Regions from separate parts of the Chelatococcus sp. GCM10030263 genome, predicted to be linked through region 4. Evidence: predicted binding sites of a transcription regulator. Region 4 holds the regulator's gene; each other region holds the start of a gene.
The links. The regulator LexA, encoded in region 4, represses DNA repair genes until DNA is damaged. The targets are predictions, from matches to a motif close to TGTTCNNNNTGTGTTCNG.
Positions count from the first base shown of each region.

Region 1 (4,211 bases), 410 kb from region 4:
AGCGAGCCGAGCCGCCTGACCATCGCCGTCGCCGATCTCGATCGCGCAGCGCGCGCGTTAGACGCCGCAGGTTTCACTCCGTATCGCCACGGCCCGCGCCTCACGCTCGACCTCACGGCCACACTCGACCTCATGCTGACCTTGGATGCCGGGCCGTGAGCCGGCCCTGCGACGCGCCCTCCCCGCTCTGGGCGGCACTGTCGCGCGAAAGCTTTACGGCTGCGCCGCTCGACGGCGCGTGCGACATCGATGTCGCGGTCATCGGCGGCGGCATTGCCGGCTTGTCGACGGCGCTCCATCTCGCCCGGGCCGGCATCGCAACGGTCGTGGTGGAAGCCGGCGAGATCGGCGCCGGAGCCTCCGGCCGCAACAACGGCCAGGTCATCCCGACGCTCACCCGCCATGACCCGGATGCCATCCTCAAGGCGCTCGGTCCGGATTACGGGCCGCGCTTTCTCGACCTGGTGAAGGGCTCGGCCGACACCCTCTACGAGACGGTCGCCCGCTACGGCATCGACTGCGATGCCGTGCGCAACGGCTGGATCCAGCCGGCGCATACGCCGGGACGCGCCAGGCTGGCCGCCCACCGTGCTGCGCAATGGCAGGCGCAGGGCGTCGCCGCGGTGGCGCTGAGCGCCGATGACATCGCCGCCCGGCTCGGCACCACCGCCTATCACGGCGGCTGGTTTCATCCGGGCGGCGGCCATATCAATCCCCTCGCCTTCACCCGCGGGCTCGCCCGCGCGGCGGCGCAGGAGGGCGCGCGCATCCACGCCGATACGCCGGCGACGGCGCTCGCCCGTCGACCGGACGGCTGGCACATCACGACGCCGCGCGGCACCGTGCGGGCAGAAAAGGTGGTGCTCGCGACCGCCGCCTATTCCGGCGCGCTCTGGCCGGCAATGGCCCGCTCCATCGTGCCGGTGCTGTCCTATCAGGTGGCGACCGAACCGCTGGGGAGTGACGGGGCTTCCATCCTGTCGGGCAACGAGGCAGCCTCCGATACGCGCATGGACCTGCGCTATTTCCGCCGCGATCGCGAGGGCCGCATCGTCAGCGGCGGTGCGCTGGCGTTGCAGGTCCTGGGCCAGCAGCGGGTGACCCGCCTCGTGCTGGAGCGCCTGCGGGTGACCTTCCCGCAGGTTGGCCTGATGCAGGCGCAATATGTCTGGTCGGGCCGCATCGCCATGACGCCGGAGCGGCTGCCGCGCCTGCATCGGCGCGACGACGGCCTTCTCGCCTGGATCGGCTGCAACGGCCGCGGCCTGGCGCTCGCCATGGCCATGGGACAGGTCATGGCGGATGCGGTGCGTGGCGCGCCGGCCACCGACCTGCCGCTGCCCCTGACGGAGCCCAAGGGCATTCCGTTGTCGCCGCTCGTCAACCGCACCGCCCGGCTGATCCTGCCCTATTACCGGATGAAGGACCGGCGGGAGGTCAGCGCCTAGTCAGCGCCCGAGCTTCTCCCTCAAGGCGTCGATGCGCTTCGACGCTTCCGCCTTGGAGAGGTCCTCGGCGAAAGCCTCCGCTTCCTTCGCCTCCTCGGACAGGGTCTTCAGATAGGAGGCCTGCGCGCCGGTCATCGGCTCGTCGCCGGAGACCCAGTCTTCCGGATCTTTCTCCATATTCGACGGCGGCTCGGGATCGCGCTTCGGGTTGTGGGAGGGATGCTCGGTCGCTTTCGCCATGTACCAGTTCTCACCTTACCTGTTCGCGGTATGTTCCAAACAGGAACGCTGGACGTCCGGGCTGGTTCCGCCTTTCATCAGGACTTCGGTCGATCCGCTCCAATTCGGTCGTTTTTCCATTTGATGTGGCTGGACGCGCGACATAGCTTCCCGGTGCGGCCAATCACGATGCAAGGTTAGTGGTGATCGAGAACGTTCTGCTTCAGTCCGGCGGGCGCAAGCGCCTGGGTGCTCACTTTTTCGACGGCCGCGTGGAGGGCGCACGGTGAACGGCCCAACCCCTGCGGCAACGCAATGCGACCTTCTCGTCATCGGCGGCGGCATCAACGGCGTCGGCATCGCGCGCGATGCCGCGGGCCGTGGCCTCAAGGTCGTTCTTTGCGAGCGCGGCGATCTGGCGGGCGGCACCTCCTCGGCCTCCAGCAAGCTCATCCACGGCGGCCTGCGCTATCTCGAGCAATACGAGTTCCGGCTCGTGCGCGAGGCACTCACCGAGCGCGAAGTACTGCTCGGCATCGCCCCGCATATTGCGCGGCCCATGCGTTTCGTGCTCCCGCACAATGCGGGGTTGAGACCCGCCTGGATGATTCGCATCGGCCTCTTTCTCTATGATCACCTCGCCCGGCGCTCGAAGCTGCCGGGCTCCGCGGGGCTCGACCTCCGGCGCTGCCCCGAGGGCGCGCCCCTGAAACCGACGCTCAGTAAGGGCTTCGTCTACTCGGACTGCTGGGTCGACGACGCCCGCCTCGTCGTTCTGAATGCGATGGATGCCGCAGCGCGCGGCGCCGAGATCCTGACGCGCACGGCCTGCATCGCTGCGCGCCGCGAAGGCGACGGCTGGCAGGCGACGCTCGCAGCCGAGGACGGCACGCGGCGTGAGATCAGCGCTCGCGCGCTCGTCAATGCCGCCGGCCCTTGGGTCTCGGAGGTCCAGAGCCAGGTGCTCGGCGCCAATTCCGAGGACCATCTGCGGCTCGTCCAGGGCAGCCATATCGTGGTGCCCAAGCTCTACGAGGGTGAGCACGCCTATATCCTGCAGAACCCCGATGAGCGGATCGTCTTCGTCATTCCCTACGAGAGCGAGTTCACACTGATCGGCACGACCGACATCCCCTATCAGGGCAATCCGGCGAAGGTGCAGATCTCGACGGAGGAGATCGCCTATCTCTGCGCGTCGGTCGATCGCTATTTCGAGCGCCCGGTCACGCCCGCCGACGTGGTCTGGTCCTATTCCGGCGTGCGTCCGCTCTACGACGATTCGGCCAAGAACCCCTCCGCCGTCACGCGTGACTATGTCTTCGACGTGACCGGCGGCGGTGACGGCACGCCGCCGCTCCTCTCGATCTTCGGCGGCAAGCTCACGACCTACCGGCGGCTCGCCGAACATGCGCTGGAAAAGCTCGGTCCTTTCCTCGACATGCCCGAGCGCAGCTGGACGGGCACCGTGCCCTTGCCCGGCGGCGATTTTGCCAAGGGTGATATCGCCGCCTTCACGGCCACGCTTGCCGCGAAGCACCCTTGGCTGCCGCCGGATCTCGCGCGCCGCTACGCCCGCAGCTACGGCACGCGCGCCGAGGCGATCATCGGGCCGGCGCGATCGCTCGCCGACCTCGGCGAGCATTTCGGCGCGGGGCTTTACGCGCGCGAAGTCGAATATCTCGTCGCGGAGGAATGGGCGCGCTCGCCCGACGACATCCTGCGCCGCCGCACCAAGCTCGTGCTGCACGCCGACCCCACGATCGAAGGCAAGCTCGCCACCTGGTTCGCCGCCCATGACTGGACGCGCACCCGCGTCGCCGCATCTCCATAACGGCAGCGTTGTCGTGGCATGCGCTCAACCGGCTTGCGCCGGGCGCCCTTTGGGCCGACTTTAAGCGCCGGCACGGCGCAGACCGTCTGCCGCCGGCGCGTCGTGGAGCCTGCGGCCAAATCGAGACCGCGGGCCACGCCGCAGGACAGGCATGATGACCACCGACCTTCCCGTCAATCGCTTCAAGGCTCGGCTCAAGGCGGGCGAGCCGCAGATCGGCTTCTGGCTCGCCATGGCAAGCCCCGTCGCGACGGAAATCGCCGCCGGCGCCGGGTTCGACTGGCTGCTGATCGACATGGAGCACACGCCGAATGACGCGCCGGACGTGGCGCATCAACTGCGGGCAGCAGAAGGCGGAACGGCGGAACCTGCGGTCCGCGTGCCATGGAACGAGCCGGTGCTCGTCAAGCGGCTGCTCGATCTCGGCGCACGCACGCTGCTCTTCCCCTTCGTGCAATCGGCCGAGGAGGCGCGACGCGCCGTGGAGGCGACGCGTTATCCACCGGACGGCATGCGCGGCGTCAGCGGCATGTCGCGCGCCAACCGCTATGGCCGGGTGCCCAACTATTTCGCCCGCGCCGCGGATGAGATCTGCGTCCTCGTCCAGGCCGAAACCCGCAAAGCCATCGAGGCTGTCGACGAGATCGCCAATGTGCCGGGCGTCGATGGCGTCTTCATCGGCCCAGCCGATCTGTCCACCGATTTCGGCCATC
Region 1 covers NZ_JBHTDB010000016.1:20,337-24,547, reverse strand. The annotation lists gene ACFQU1_RS22480 (VOC family protein) at 1-159, shown strand, start outside; gene ACFQU1_RS22475 (NAD(P)/FAD-dependent oxidoreductase) at 156-1,448, shown strand; gene ACFQU1_RS22470 (DUF3072 domain-containing protein) at 1,449-1,688, opposite strand; gene glpD (glycerol-3-phosphate dehydrogenase) at 1,954-3,498, shown strand; gene ACFQU1_RS22460 (HpcH/HpaI aldolase/citrate lyase family protein) at 3,653-4,211, shown strand, end outside.
Region 1: a site for LexA is predicted at 1,709-1,726, ahead of ACFQU1_RS22470 (DUF3072 domain-containing protein). Genes of this name have one in related genera too.

Region 2 (4,211 bases), on a different contig from region 4:
AGCGGCAGATAGAGATGATAGGCGCCGAAGCGCACGCCGTAGCGGCGCAGGGCCGCTCGGCCCTCCTGGTCGAGGCTCTTCACGTCCTGTGCGACACGGGCGCGCTCCAGCACCCCGAGCGCTTCGGCGATCTGGAAGGCGATGCCCCGGGCGAGCCCGGTGATGTCGGTCGCCTCTTCAATCGCGACCAGCGGCCCGAGCAGTTTCGCCACATGCGCCTTGATCCAGGCGGTGAGCCGCGCATCCACCTTGTCGCGCGGCGGCCCGGAGAGCTGCTCGTCGGACAGGATGCGAAAGCGCGGGCTCAAGAGCTTGTCGCCCGGCACGAGCCGCGCGACCGCCTCGCCCATCCAGCGGATGACGCCGTCGCTCGCGAGCACGAAGGCATCGTCGGGCGCGACAGCAAAGCGTTCGGCACGCGCCTCGATCTCGCCCGCGAGCGCCTTCTGGGCAGCCGCCCTCAGCGCCTTGGCCTCCTGGCCGTCGGCCTGGGGGTCCGGGGCGAACTGAAATCCGTGCAGCCGGCCGACATGCTGGCCCTCGACCAGAACGTCGCCGCTGGCGGTTACTTCCGCTTCGAGCATCGCATTCTCTCTCAAGCGCCGCATGAGCACACTGGTGCGCCGATCAACGAACCGGCTCGCCAAACGCTCGTGAAGAGCATCCGACAGCTTGTCCTCTACCTGACGGGTGGCCTCCTGCCAATGCTCAGGATCGCGAAGCCAGTCCGGGCGGTTGGCGACAAAGGTCCAAGTGCGGATCTGGGCGATGCGCGCCGAGAGCGTATCGATGTCGCCGTCGGTGCGGTCGACGACCGCCACCTGCCGTCGAAACCAGTCGTCGGCGATTACGCCCTCGGTCATCAGCGCATTGAAGATCTGCACGATGAGATCGGCATGGGCGGCAGGCGAAAGGCGCCGGTAATCAGGGATTCGGCAGACCTCCCACAGGCGGGAAACGGCCTCCTTGCCCGTGGCGCGCTGCTTCACGTCCGCATCCCGTGCCGCGATCTCCAGCGCGCTCAGGTCGTCGGCGATCGGTGCGCGGGTCAGCCCCGGCTCCTGCGGCAGCACCGACAGGCTCGCCTGCAGCGCCTGGAGCGAGCGGAAATCGAGATCCGGATTGCGCCATTGCGCCACCCGCACCGGATCGAAGGAATGACTTTCGAGCGCCTCGACCATGGCCGCGTCGAAGGGCGGGCACCGCCCGGTCGTGCCGAAGGTGCCGTCGCGCATATGGCGGCCGGCGCGGCCGGCGATCTGCCCGAGCTCGGCGGGATTGAGCTTGCGGAAACCGAAGCCGTCGAATTTGCGGTCGGCGGCAAAGGCGACGTGGTCGACCTCGAGATTGAGGCCCATGCCGATGGCATCCGTCGCGACGAGATAATCCACCTCGCCGGACTGGTAGAGCTCGACCTGGGCATTGCGGGTTCGCGGGCTCAAGGCGCCGAGCACGACGGCTGCCCCGCCTTTCTGGCGGCGCACGAGCTCGGCGATGGCATAAACCTCCTCCGCCGAGAAGGCGACGATGGCCGAGCGCCGGGGAAGCCGGGTGATTTTCTTCTCGCCGGCGAAAGAGAGCGTCGACAGTCGCGGCCGCGAGACGATATTGGCGCCGGGGATGAGGCTTTCCACCAGGGAGCGCATGGTCGCCGCACCGATGATCAGCGTCTCGGCGCGGCCGCGCTGGTTGAGCAGCCGGTCGGTGAAGATATGCCCGCGGTCGAGATCGGCGGCGAGCTGGATCTCGTCGATGGCGCAGAAGGACACATCGAGATCGCTCGGCATCGCCTCCACCGTGGCGATCCAGTAGCGCGCCTCCGGGGGCTTGATCTTCTCTTCGCCGGTGATGAGCGCCACCGCATGCTCGCCGGCACGCTCGACCACCCGGTTATAAACCTCGCGCGCGAGAAGCCTGAGCGGCAGCCCGATGATGCCGCTGTCGTGGCCGAGCATCCGCTCGATGGCGAGATGGGTCTTGCCGGTATTGGTCGGACCGAGAACCGCCGTTACGCCACGCGCCCTGACCCTCGGCGGCAGCGTCCGCGCAACCATCACGGATGAAGTCATGAAACCCGATGCCATTGACTGTCGGCCTTTACGGCCTTGGAACCCCGCCGCGCCCCTGGACGGCGCGGCATTCACCTGAAAAGAACAAGGACGCTTGCCTCGAACAGCCTTGCGACTTGCCGGCGACAGCCACCCCCCATCTCCCTCTGTATCACATCGATACGCGGAGGGGCACGCGATGGCGGCATCTTTCGAGAACAGAACGAGTCCAGAACGAACAGCGCCCGAATCGCTGACTCGCTCAGAATCAGGTTTCGTTCATCACGAGATCTGGTGGTGTTGCTGATCGCGGGCCACAAGGCGAATGTAGGAAGGGGCGCGCAGCTTCGCCAGAAGCGGCCGATAACGCGAGGCTTCTCGACCGATGGAACGGTCAGTTCCGCGCCCGCTGCCTCGGAGACACCGGCTGCCCATCCACATTAAAGCTTGTTGCCTCGATCACTGTCGTGCCGATCGGTGTCCGCACGGAGATGCGGTAGGGTATGAAGATATGGGCATCGCCGATCGGCACGAGCCAGGCCTGCATATCCCTGTTCTCTTCCATGAATTTGGTGGCCGAGCGGTCCGGCCGGTGCCCGGCTATCGGCAGATAGCGGGCGTTGCAGACAGCCGCCGGGCCGTTATAGGCCGCGCTGCGCAGCGTCTCGATACGCGCGTAGGAGAGCTTCACGTCGAAGCGGGTGGCGCCGTCGAAGATCGGGATCGTCCGGTCGCAGGCAGCCGTCGCATAGGGTTCGTTGATGGCCGCCGGCATCAAGAGCGCGCTCAGCGGATCGACCACGCCGCGCTTGTTCTGCTCGGTGAGCGGGATGCGGTCGGGCCGCGGCTCGATCGGCGGCTTGATCTCGACCGCCCGCACGCTGCCGCCGGCGAGCGCCATGCGCACCGTCACCGACTTTTCCGAATTGGCCGTCGTGACGGCAAAGCTCGCCGGCAGAATGCGGTTGCCCGAAATGTTGCCGCTGGCGCTTGCAGCCCCCTTGCCGCCGGTGACCATGCCGGCAAGGCCCGTCAGCTTCGACCAGATGTCGAGCTTGTAACGGCCGGCTTCCACATCCGCCTTGATCTCGGCGACGCCGATCTTCAGGCCGAGCAGCGAAATATCGTAATTGGCCTGCACGGAAGCGGCACCGGCCGGCAGGGGGAGAAACAGGGCGAGCGCCAGCGCCGCAAGCCGGTTGCAACCCGCGATCTTGGCACCCGTTGGGTAAAGACGCCGGTTCATAAATCCCACGCTCCCTGGCCGACACAGGCGTTCTCGGCCGCAAATCAGTCCGAATCGTGACGCATCTCAGGCCTTACCGCAACGATCCCGATGCAGATCCTTGACGGTCGCACATCACATCTACTATACACGCGCAACTTTCATCGGACATCGGTGCTCCCGGCCCGGCTTTCGTCGGGCTTGAGCTCGTCGCTCAACAGGCACCATTCAGTTAAGGACCAAGCGTCATGGCGCGCCGCTGCGAATTGACGGGCAAGGCCGTTCTTTCCGGTCATCTCGTGAGCCACTCGAACCGTAAGACCAAGCGGAAGTTTCTGCCGAATCTGGTCAATGTGACGCTGCAGTCGGACGTGCTGAAGCGCAGCGTGAGGCTGCGCATCGCCGCCTCCGCCCTGCGCTCGGTGGAACACCGCGGCGGGCTCGACGGCTTCCTCGCCAAGGCCCCCGAGGCGGAACTGTCGCAGAACGTGCGCGTGCTGAAGCGCGAGATCGCGAAGAAGACCGCCGAAGCCGCCGCGAGCTGAGCTTTCGCCGGCGTCTCTTCGATCATCGATCATGATTCGATCCATCGCGTCGGCCTTCGGTCGGCGCGATTTGTCGTGTCGGGCTGGACGTCGGACCATCGCATGAGCCAGAACATTCCATGAGCTATCTGGCAAAGCTCGTTTCGCAGCTCTGGCTGCCGGTGGCGGCGATGGCTCTCGTCGTCCTGCTGTCGAATGTGGCGGTGCAATATCCGTTCACGCCGTTCGGCCTCGGCGATTATCTCACCTGGGGCGCTTTCACCTATCCGGTGTCCTTCCTCGTCACCGATCTCACGAATCGTCGCTATGGGGCGAGCCTCGCCCGGCGGCTCGTGGTGGTCGGGTTTCTCGTCGCGGTGGCCGCCTCGATCGTCGCCGCCACGCCGCGCATCG
Region 2 covers NZ_JBHTDB010000002.1:696,623-700,833, reverse strand. The annotation lists gene ACFQU1_RS03145 (helicase-related protein) at 1-2,054, opposite strand, end outside; gene ACFQU1_RS03140 (DUF3108 domain-containing protein) at 2,443-3,294, opposite strand; gene rpmB (50S ribosomal protein L28) at 3,522-3,818, shown strand; gene ACFQU1_RS03130 (queuosine precursor transporter) at 3,938-4,211, shown strand, end outside.
Region 2: a site for LexA is predicted at 2,268-2,285, ahead of ACFQU1_RS03145 (helicase-related protein). Genes of this name have one in related genera too.

Region 3 (4,211 bases), on a different contig from region 4:
GATGGCTCGCCTTCTGCGGCCCGTCCGGATCGACCCCCGTCAGATTGGCGACTGCCATCACGAGCGCCCGCATGAGATCGGTCGCGTAATTGTCGTGCGTGCCCTGGAGCACCGCCGCAATGCGTTCGAGCCCCATGCCAGTATCGATCGAGGGACGCGGCAAGGCGAGCCGATTGCCCGGGGCGATCTGCTCGAACTGCATGAAGACGAGGTTCCAGATCTCGATGAAGCGATCGCCGTCCGCATCCGGACTGCCGGGCGGGCCGCCCGGAATATGATCGCCGTGGTCGTAGAAAATCTCCGAACAGGGGCCGCAGGGACCCGTGTCCCCCATCTGCCAGAAATTGTCTGAAGTCGGGATGCGGATGATCTTCTCGTCCGAGAGGCCGGCGATCTTCTTCCAGAGATCGTAAGCTTCATCGTCCTCGGAAAAGACGGTGACCAACAGCTTCTGCTGCGGCAGCCCGAACTCTCGCGTCACCAGTGTCCAGGCGAGCTCGATGGCATCCGCCTTGAAATAATCGCCGAAGGAGAAATTCCCGAGCATTTCGAAGAAGGTATGATGGCGCGCCGTATAGCCGACATTATCGAGGTCGTTGTGCTTGCCACCGGCGCGTACGCATTTCTGCGACGTCGTCGCGCGCGTATACGGCCGCTTCTCGATGCCCGTGAAGACGTTCTTGAACTGCACCATCCCGGCATTGGTGAACATCAACGTCGGGTCATTGCGCGGCACGAGCGGACTGGACGGGACCACCTCGTGGCCATTTCTGGCAAAGAAATCGAGGAAGCTCGATCTGATCTCGTTGACGCCGCTCATCAGGCTCACATCCGCACACCGGGGCGGCGCCCTTCGCGCCGCCTTCTTCCTGCGGGCCCGCCACGGGACCGGCAGCACGCATCCGGCTGCGAGGTCCGCGCGGCAAGGATCCCCTTGCAGGAGCCCGTGTTTCTAGAGGCGAGACACGTCCCTGTCGAGAGCATCGCGCAGCTCTTGCGGCGCACCGCCGGCAAACGCAGGCCCAAGTGACGCAGGCGCCGGAGCGGAGCGAGCCAAGGAGGCCCCGGCATGGTGCCGGGGCACGTCAATGGTGTCAGGCGGCGCCTTCATCGAGATCGTCAACCGAAGGCTCGACATTCTCCAGAATGCGTTCGGCGAGGACACCTGAATTCTGCCGGATGGCGAGCTCGATCCGGTCGGCGACATCGGGATTGGCACGCAGGAACTGCTTGGCGTTCTCGCGACCCTGGCCGAGCCGCTGGCTGTCGAAGGAGAACCAGGCACCGGACTTTTCGACGATGCCGCCCTTCACGCCAAGATCGACGAGCTCGCCCACCTTCGAGACGCCCTCACCATACATGATGTCGAACTCGACCTGTTTGAACGGCGGCGCCACCTTGTTCTTCACCACCTTGACGCGGGTGGTGTTGCCGATGGCCTCGTCGCGATCCTTAATGGCGCCGATGCGGCGGATGTCGAGGCGGACGGACGCATAGAATTTCAAGGCGTTTCCGCCGCTCGTCACTTCCGGCGAGCCATACATGACGCCGATCTTCATCCGGATCTGGTTGATGAAGATGACCATCGTGTTGGAGCGCGAGATGGAGGCTGTGAGCTTGCGCAGCGCCTGGCTCATCAGCCGCGCCTGCATGCCCGGCTGCATGTCGCCCATCTCACCCTCGATCTCGGCGCGTGGCGTCAACGCCGCGACCGAATCGACCACGAGCACATCGATTGCCCCCGAGCGCACCAGCGTGTCGGCGATCTCGAGCGCCTGCTCGCCGGTATCGGGCTGCGAAATGAGAAGATCGTCGAGCTTCACCCCGAGCTTGCGCGCGTAGACAGGATCGAGTGCGTGTTCGGCATCGATGAAGCCGCAGACGCCGCCCTTCTTCTGTGCCTCGGCGATGGTGTGCAGGGCAAGCGTCGTCTTGCCCGACGATTCCGGCCCGTAGATCTCGATCACACGCCCGCGCGGCAAGCCGCCGACGCCGAGCGCGATATCAAGCCCCAGCGATCCGGTCGACACCGTTTCGATCTCGATCGTCTCCGACTTGCCGAGACGCATGATCGAGCCTTTGCCGAAGGCGCGCTCGATCTGGGCGAGCGCGGCATCGAGGGCCTTGGTCTTATCCATGGAGCTGCCTTCCACGAGTCGCAAACTGGACTGGGACATTGATGTCGTCCTTATGGCACGGGGCGTGAATGAAACTCAATGACTGCCGATCACGCGGAGCTCTAACCGGTTCCGAAATCGCCCCTGAACGGATCGCCGCCAACGTCTCTTGCAGCTACAATGTACCCCTTTTGTTCCAAATTCAAGTTCGATTTTTGTTCTCACCAGGACTTTGCAAACCGCGCTCTCGACCTCGCCACCGCTCTGCCGCGGGGTGGTTACATTGAGCACAGGCATTCCAAGCTTCGGGCGCCCACCACGCGATCCTCGTTCGGCGCCATCGACCGGCGCGAAGGATTGGCGGCCACAACGCCACCAGGTGAGTCAGGTGTTTACTGTTATCCGCTCAATCGAGGCTCTGCGACAGCTTGACGCCTAATTCTGAGATCCTTTTGGAATCTCATGATTTCTGGCCGATCACGGGATTTTGGCTGCTGCCTCTCGCCGGATTCTGGTCACAATTCCGTCAAATCTTGCCTCCCGCTAAGCTGGAGGTGGCCTCGTGCCGCCGTACAACGATAGAGCCTAGGGGAGTGATTCATGATCCGCATTCGCCCTCTCGCCTCAGTGGCAGTGGTCGCCGGGGGTTTGGCACTGTCTGCCTGGCCCGCCTTCGTCGGGCAATTGCACGCACAGGAGGGAGCGTCTAAGCCGTCGGGCCTCTGGCTGACCACCGATTTCCCGCAGGTTACCGAACGCATCGGCCAGGATGCCAATCTGTCGCTGACCCTCGCCAATGCCAATCGGCCTCCAGCGCGAGTGGACCTCACGGTGAGCGGATTGCCGAGCGGCTGGACCTGGCAGCTGACCGGCAGCGGCAGGCCCATCGGCGCGGCGATGGTCACGCCGGACGAAAGCCAGCGCCTCGAGCTCAAGCTGACACCACCGAAGGACGTCAAGGCCGGCACTTATAATTTCACGGTCAGCGGCCGGGCGAGCAGCGGCGAGACGCTCAGCCTGCCGATTTCCATGACGCTCGCCGCCGCCGAGCCGAGCAAGATTACGCTGGAACCGAAATTGCCGGCGCTGCGCGGCACACCGCGCTCGAATTTCGACTTCGAGGTCTCCGTCAAGAACGACAGCCCCGAGGAGGCGACCCTCAATCTGCTTGCCCAGACGCCGCCGGGCTTCACCGCGACCTTCATGGAGCAATATGGCAGCCAGGAACTGACAAGCCTGCCCTTCAAGGCCGATGAGACGAAGACGCTGAAGGTCTCGGTCAAGCCGCCGCGGGACGTTGCCGCCGGCCAGTATCCGGTCGCGATCGCCGCCTCGAATGCCGCGGTCCACGGAGAGACGCAGCTGGTGCTCGACATCACCGGCCAGCCGGACATTTCCCTCTCCGGCACCGAGGGCCGGCTATCCGGCCAAGCGGAAGCCGGCCGCGAGCGCACCTTCAACTTCACCCTCAATAATTCCGGCACTGCACCGGCGCGCAATGTTACCGTCTCAGCTTCGGCGCCCTCCGGCTGGAAAACCGAGGTGGAGCCGAAGACGTTCGACGCGATCGCGCCGAACGCCCCGCAGCAGGTCGCGCTGCATCTGACGCCGTCCGACAATGCCATCGCCGGCGACTACATGGTCACCCTGCGTGCCTCGGGCGACGGCGCCTCCGACAACGCCGACTTCCGCGTCACGGTCACGACCTCGACGCTCTGGGGCGTCAGCGGGCTCGGCGTCATCGGCGCCGCGGTCGTCGTGCTCGCCTTCGCCGTCACGCGGTATGGCCGGCGATGACGGCGCCCGTCATCGAGGCCAAGGGCCTCTCCAAGCACTACGGCCGCGCGGTCGCGGTCGAGGCGCTTGATCTTTCCATCGAGCGTGGCGAAGTCTTCGGGCTGCTCGGGCCGAACGGCGCCGGCAAGACGACGACCATCCTGCTGCTGCTCGGCTTGACGGAACCGACCGCCGGCACCGTCCGCGTGCTCGGCTTCGATCCGCTGCGCGAGCCGCTCGCGGTGAAGCGCCGCGTCGGCTACCTGCCGGATGCGGTCGGCTTCTACGACACCATGACGGCGCGCGAGAACCTGGCCT
Region 3 covers NZ_JBHTDB010000003.1:149,815-154,025, forward strand. The annotation lists gene alaS (alanine--tRNA ligase) at 1-820, opposite strand, end outside; gene recA (recombinase RecA) at 1,095-2,177, opposite strand; gene ACFQU1_RS05400 (NEW3 domain-containing protein) at 2,718-3,914, shown strand; gene ACFQU1_RS05405 (ABC transporter ATP-binding protein) at 3,911-4,211, shown strand, end outside.
Region 3: a site for LexA is predicted at 2,323-2,340, ahead of recA (recombinase RecA). Genes of this name have one in related genera too.

Region 4 (4,211 bases):
TGCGCAATCTGGCGCTTGCGGCGCTCATCTGCCTTGCTATTCGGCCGGAGGCGCTGCTCGGTCCGAGCTTCCAGATGTCCTTCGCGGCGGTTGCCGGCATGATCGCCTTCGCAGTCCAGCCATCGGGGCTGTTTGCCGGGCGTCCCGCAGGGGCCGGAGGATTGGCACCGCTCCACGGCATCGGGCGATGGGCCTTCCTTGTCATCTTCACCACGGCGATTGCTACCATCGCGACCGCTCCCTTCAGCGCCTATCACTTTCAGACGCTGAACCCGCTCGGTCTCCTCGGCAACGCCCTGGCGCTACCGCTGATCGAGCTCGCGGTCATGCCGCTGTCGGTGCTCGGGATCTTCGCTTCCGCCTTCGCCCTCGATCAACCCGTCTGGTGGCTCATCGGCCAGGCGACGGCGCCGGTGCTCGCCGGCGCCAAAATGGTCGCCCTGCTCGACCGCTCAACCGTCATCGTGCCGGCGCTCGCGCCCGCCGCTCTCGCCTTCTTCAGCGCGGCCATCGTCTGGTCCACGCTCTGGACGACCGCCCTGCGGTGGTTGGCGATCGTCCCGGCCGCCCTCGGCGCCCTGTCGGCGCTCGCTCCCAGTCGGCCCGATGTCTATGTCGATCGCAGCGGCGCCGGTGCGGCTGTCCGGGAGAAGAGCGGACAATTGATCGTCCTCGGCCGGCCTTCCGATTTCGTTCTCGAACAATGGCTCAGAGCCGACGGCGACGGGCGCGCGACCGATGACCCGGGCCTGCGCGGCGGTGCCCTCTGCGACCGCTTCGCCTGTGTCGCGAAGCTCCCCGACGGGCGCAGCATCTCGCTCGTCCGTGACAAGCGCGCATTCCCCGACGATTGTCGGCGTGCGGTCGTCATCGTCACTCCGCTCGTCGCCCCCAATTCCTGCGCGAGTGCTACGGTGCTCGACCGCCGCGCACTCGACCAGTCGGGCGCCACCACGCTCACCGCCACCGCCGAAGGCTTTGCACGTGTCACCGCAAGTTCCACCGCGCAGCGCCCCTGGACCGGAACCAAGCCACACCGGCCAGCTTCGCCGGCGCCCGCGCCGCCCCCGCGACCACGGATCGACAATCTCGACCCACTTGATGCCATCCCTTCAGCGGCAGCCGACATCGACGACCCGTCGGGAGCAACGCCCACCGGCGATGCGCCAGGCGGCGAGGGCGATTCTCATACGCCGTGAGCGTCGACCAGCGATCAGCAGTTCTATCGCGGGCCGACCGGCAATCGATCAGTAGCGCCGCAGAAGGCTCACGAGCTTGCCCTGGATCCGCACGCGGTCGGGACCCAAGACGCGTGTTTCATAAGATGGATTGGCCGCTTCGAGCGCAATGGATGACCCGCGCCGGCGTAGCCGCTTCAGGGTCGCCTCCTCATCGTCGATGAGGGCGACGATGATGTCGCCCGTATCGGCCGTCTCCTGACGGCGGATGACAACCGTGTCGCCGTCAAGGATGCCGGCTTCGATCATCGAATCGCCACGCACCTCCAGGGCGAAGTGCTCGCCGCTGGTGAGCATCTCCACCGGCACTGCGATGGTGCTGCTGCGGGATTGAATGGCCGAGATCGGCGTGCCCGCCGCGATCCGGCCCATGACGGGGACGGGGACCATCTTCGGCGAGGATTCGCTTTCGACAGCCGCCGGTGGCAGGCTGCGCACGCGACCAAGCCCCCCCTCGACAACGCTCGGGCTGAAGCGCCCGCGCGGCGTGATCGCGCCATCGGGCAGACGAATGACCTCGAGTGCCCGCGCCCGATTAGGCAGCCGGCGGATGAAGCCGCGCTCTTCGAGCGCAATAATGAGCCGATGGATACCGGACTTGGACTTGAGATCCAGTGCCTCTTTCATCTCATCGAAGGAAGGCGGCACGCCGGTCTCGCGCAGCCGCTCGTGGATGAAGCGTAGAAGCTCGTTTTGCTTGCGCGTCAGCATCTGCCGTGAACCCCACCTTGGTCGTGGCCACCGTGGCCGAGATCATCCGGTTTCAAGATCCGATCAGGACTGTTGGCCAGATATCACTTTTGGCTAAGCGTCATTGTTGGCCAAGAGTCGGAAACAAATCATGAACGACCATAGCTGTTCCCTGTGTGTTCCGCAAGAGTTAAGGCAACGGGACGTGCATGGATAGCCTCGAGGCGTGCAGGCCCTATGCCCCCGGGGGATGAACAGGCAGAGCGGCCTCCTCGCTATTTTCCGCACTGGTCCCGTCATGGGAGAAAGTCGGCGACTGGGAGCCGAGACGCGACTGTTGCCTTTGACGGGCCCTCACGTGGCGTTTCGAAAGCCATGATTCACGCCCTCGTCGCGGTTTCAGACCTGTATCAGACCGGATTAGATACCAGTATCCTGGTGGTCCTTTTCCTTGTCCCAACGGACTTGGTGCGAACGTCGGCGGGCAACTGGCCTGACGCGGAATAATGAGACCGGCCGCAAAGTACCGCTACTCTGAACAGCGCCGCCGCTTGTCTTATAAGTTCCGAAGTGTGGAAAGAAATCACGGTTCAAGGCGAGCCGACGCTATGCCACGTTCGGCGTTGCGGCCCTGTCTAGGCCAAGCGTCGCCTGGATTCTGGGCCGTGCATCCGCCGAGGCGCTTGTCCACGCCTGAGAGCGGTTTTATCGAATGCACCACTTGCGGCTCGGCTATGCATCCGCTACGATACATGTATCACGAGATGGTGCTGCCATGACCTCAGATAAGACCGGACTGCTGGTACAAGCGCTTCGCGAGGCAATCGAGCGGGGCACTTATAAGCCTGGAAGTGCAATTCCTTCGGAGCGGCAGCTCATGGAGGAGTTCTCCCTGTCGCGGACAACCATCCGACGGGCAATCGATGAACTGGTGAGTGCCGGCCAGCTCGAGCGACGGCCTGGCAGCGGCACCTTCGTGACCGAGCCTATGCGGCCGTCTGCCGTTGCATCCAGTCACTCGCCGACACTGGCGCTGATCATTCCGACCTTCTCGAGCCCGTTCTATGGCGAGATGATCGACGGGATGGAACAGGAGGCGCGCCGTCATGATCTGCGCATCATGGCGAGCCAGTCGGCCTATTCGCCGGATAGCGAAAGCGACCACTTGTCGGCTGCCGCGGCCGATCCGGCCGTCCGGGGAGCCATCGTTGCACCGGCCCATGTCGACAGGCCCGTGCCCGGCGCATTGAGAATGGTGCAGGCCGGCAAGCCGCTGGTCTATCTCGGCCGCTGGCCGAGAGGACTGAGGACCGACAGCGTCAGCACCGACTATCTGGTCTCCGCTAAGCTCGCGGTGGATCATCTCATCGGACTAGGCCACCGGCGGATCGCCTATGTGGAAGGTGCGCCGCATCTGCCCGGTTTTTCCCCCTTCAGCGGTTACCACGAAGCGCTGAAGGAGGCGCGCATCGCGCTCCAGCAGGATCTCGTCTGCCTCCCTGACTTGCCGTCGGAGGAAGCGGGCCAAGAGGCGATCGCGGGGCTCATTCGCCGTGGCATCGACTTTACCGCCGTTTTTGCGCGCAACGATGTCACGGCGGTCGGCGTCATGCGGGCGCTGCGCGAGGCGGGGCGTCGCATTCCTGAGGATGTCTCGGTCACGGCTATCAACAACAGCCTCCTGTCGCGTTCACTCGATCCGCCGGTGACCAGCGTCGATCCTTTCCCAGCAACGCTCGGACGGCTCGCCTTCCGGCTTCTGCACGAGCGCGTCGCAGGCATCTATTCCGGGCCGCCGATTCGTATCACCCTCGATCCGACGCTCGTCGTGCGCACCTCCAGCGCGCCTCCGGCAAGATCTCAACGCAGCGACGGCTCGTTGATCACGCCCTTCATCGGCCAAGCCGCTGTTGCTGCGAGGCGATAATCGAGGGTAACGCGAAGACCTTCGGCGCGTGACGGGGGAAAGCACAATCGCCGAGATCCGGCATGCAATAGGGCTCGCTGTTTACGCGTCACGGCCTCCTGTGGGATGGGCTCAGGGCCTAAATAGTAAATCATATTCGTTATCGTCCATAAGTATAATTGAAGTTTCATAAAAGACCTCTACGAGAGAGATTATAATAATTCGAAATCCATGGGAGATGTCATGAAAGTCAGCCCGGCCCTTGTTCTGACAGCCGCGTTCCTGGCCCTGCCATTTATCGGTGACGCAGCGCTTGCCGCGCCGAAACGCGGTGGCGTCATCAATGTGGCGGTTGTCGGAGAACCGCCGACGCTCGA
Region 4 covers NZ_JBHTDB010000016.1:430,013-434,223, reverse strand. The annotation lists gene ACFQU1_RS24355 (ComEC/Rec2 family competence protein) at 1-1,199, shown strand, start outside; gene lexA (transcriptional repressor LexA) at 1,248-1,949, opposite strand; gene ACFQU1_RS24345 (GntR family transcriptional regulator) at 2,704-3,855, shown strand; gene ACFQU1_RS24340 (ABC transporter substrate-binding protein) at 4,078-4,211, shown strand, end outside.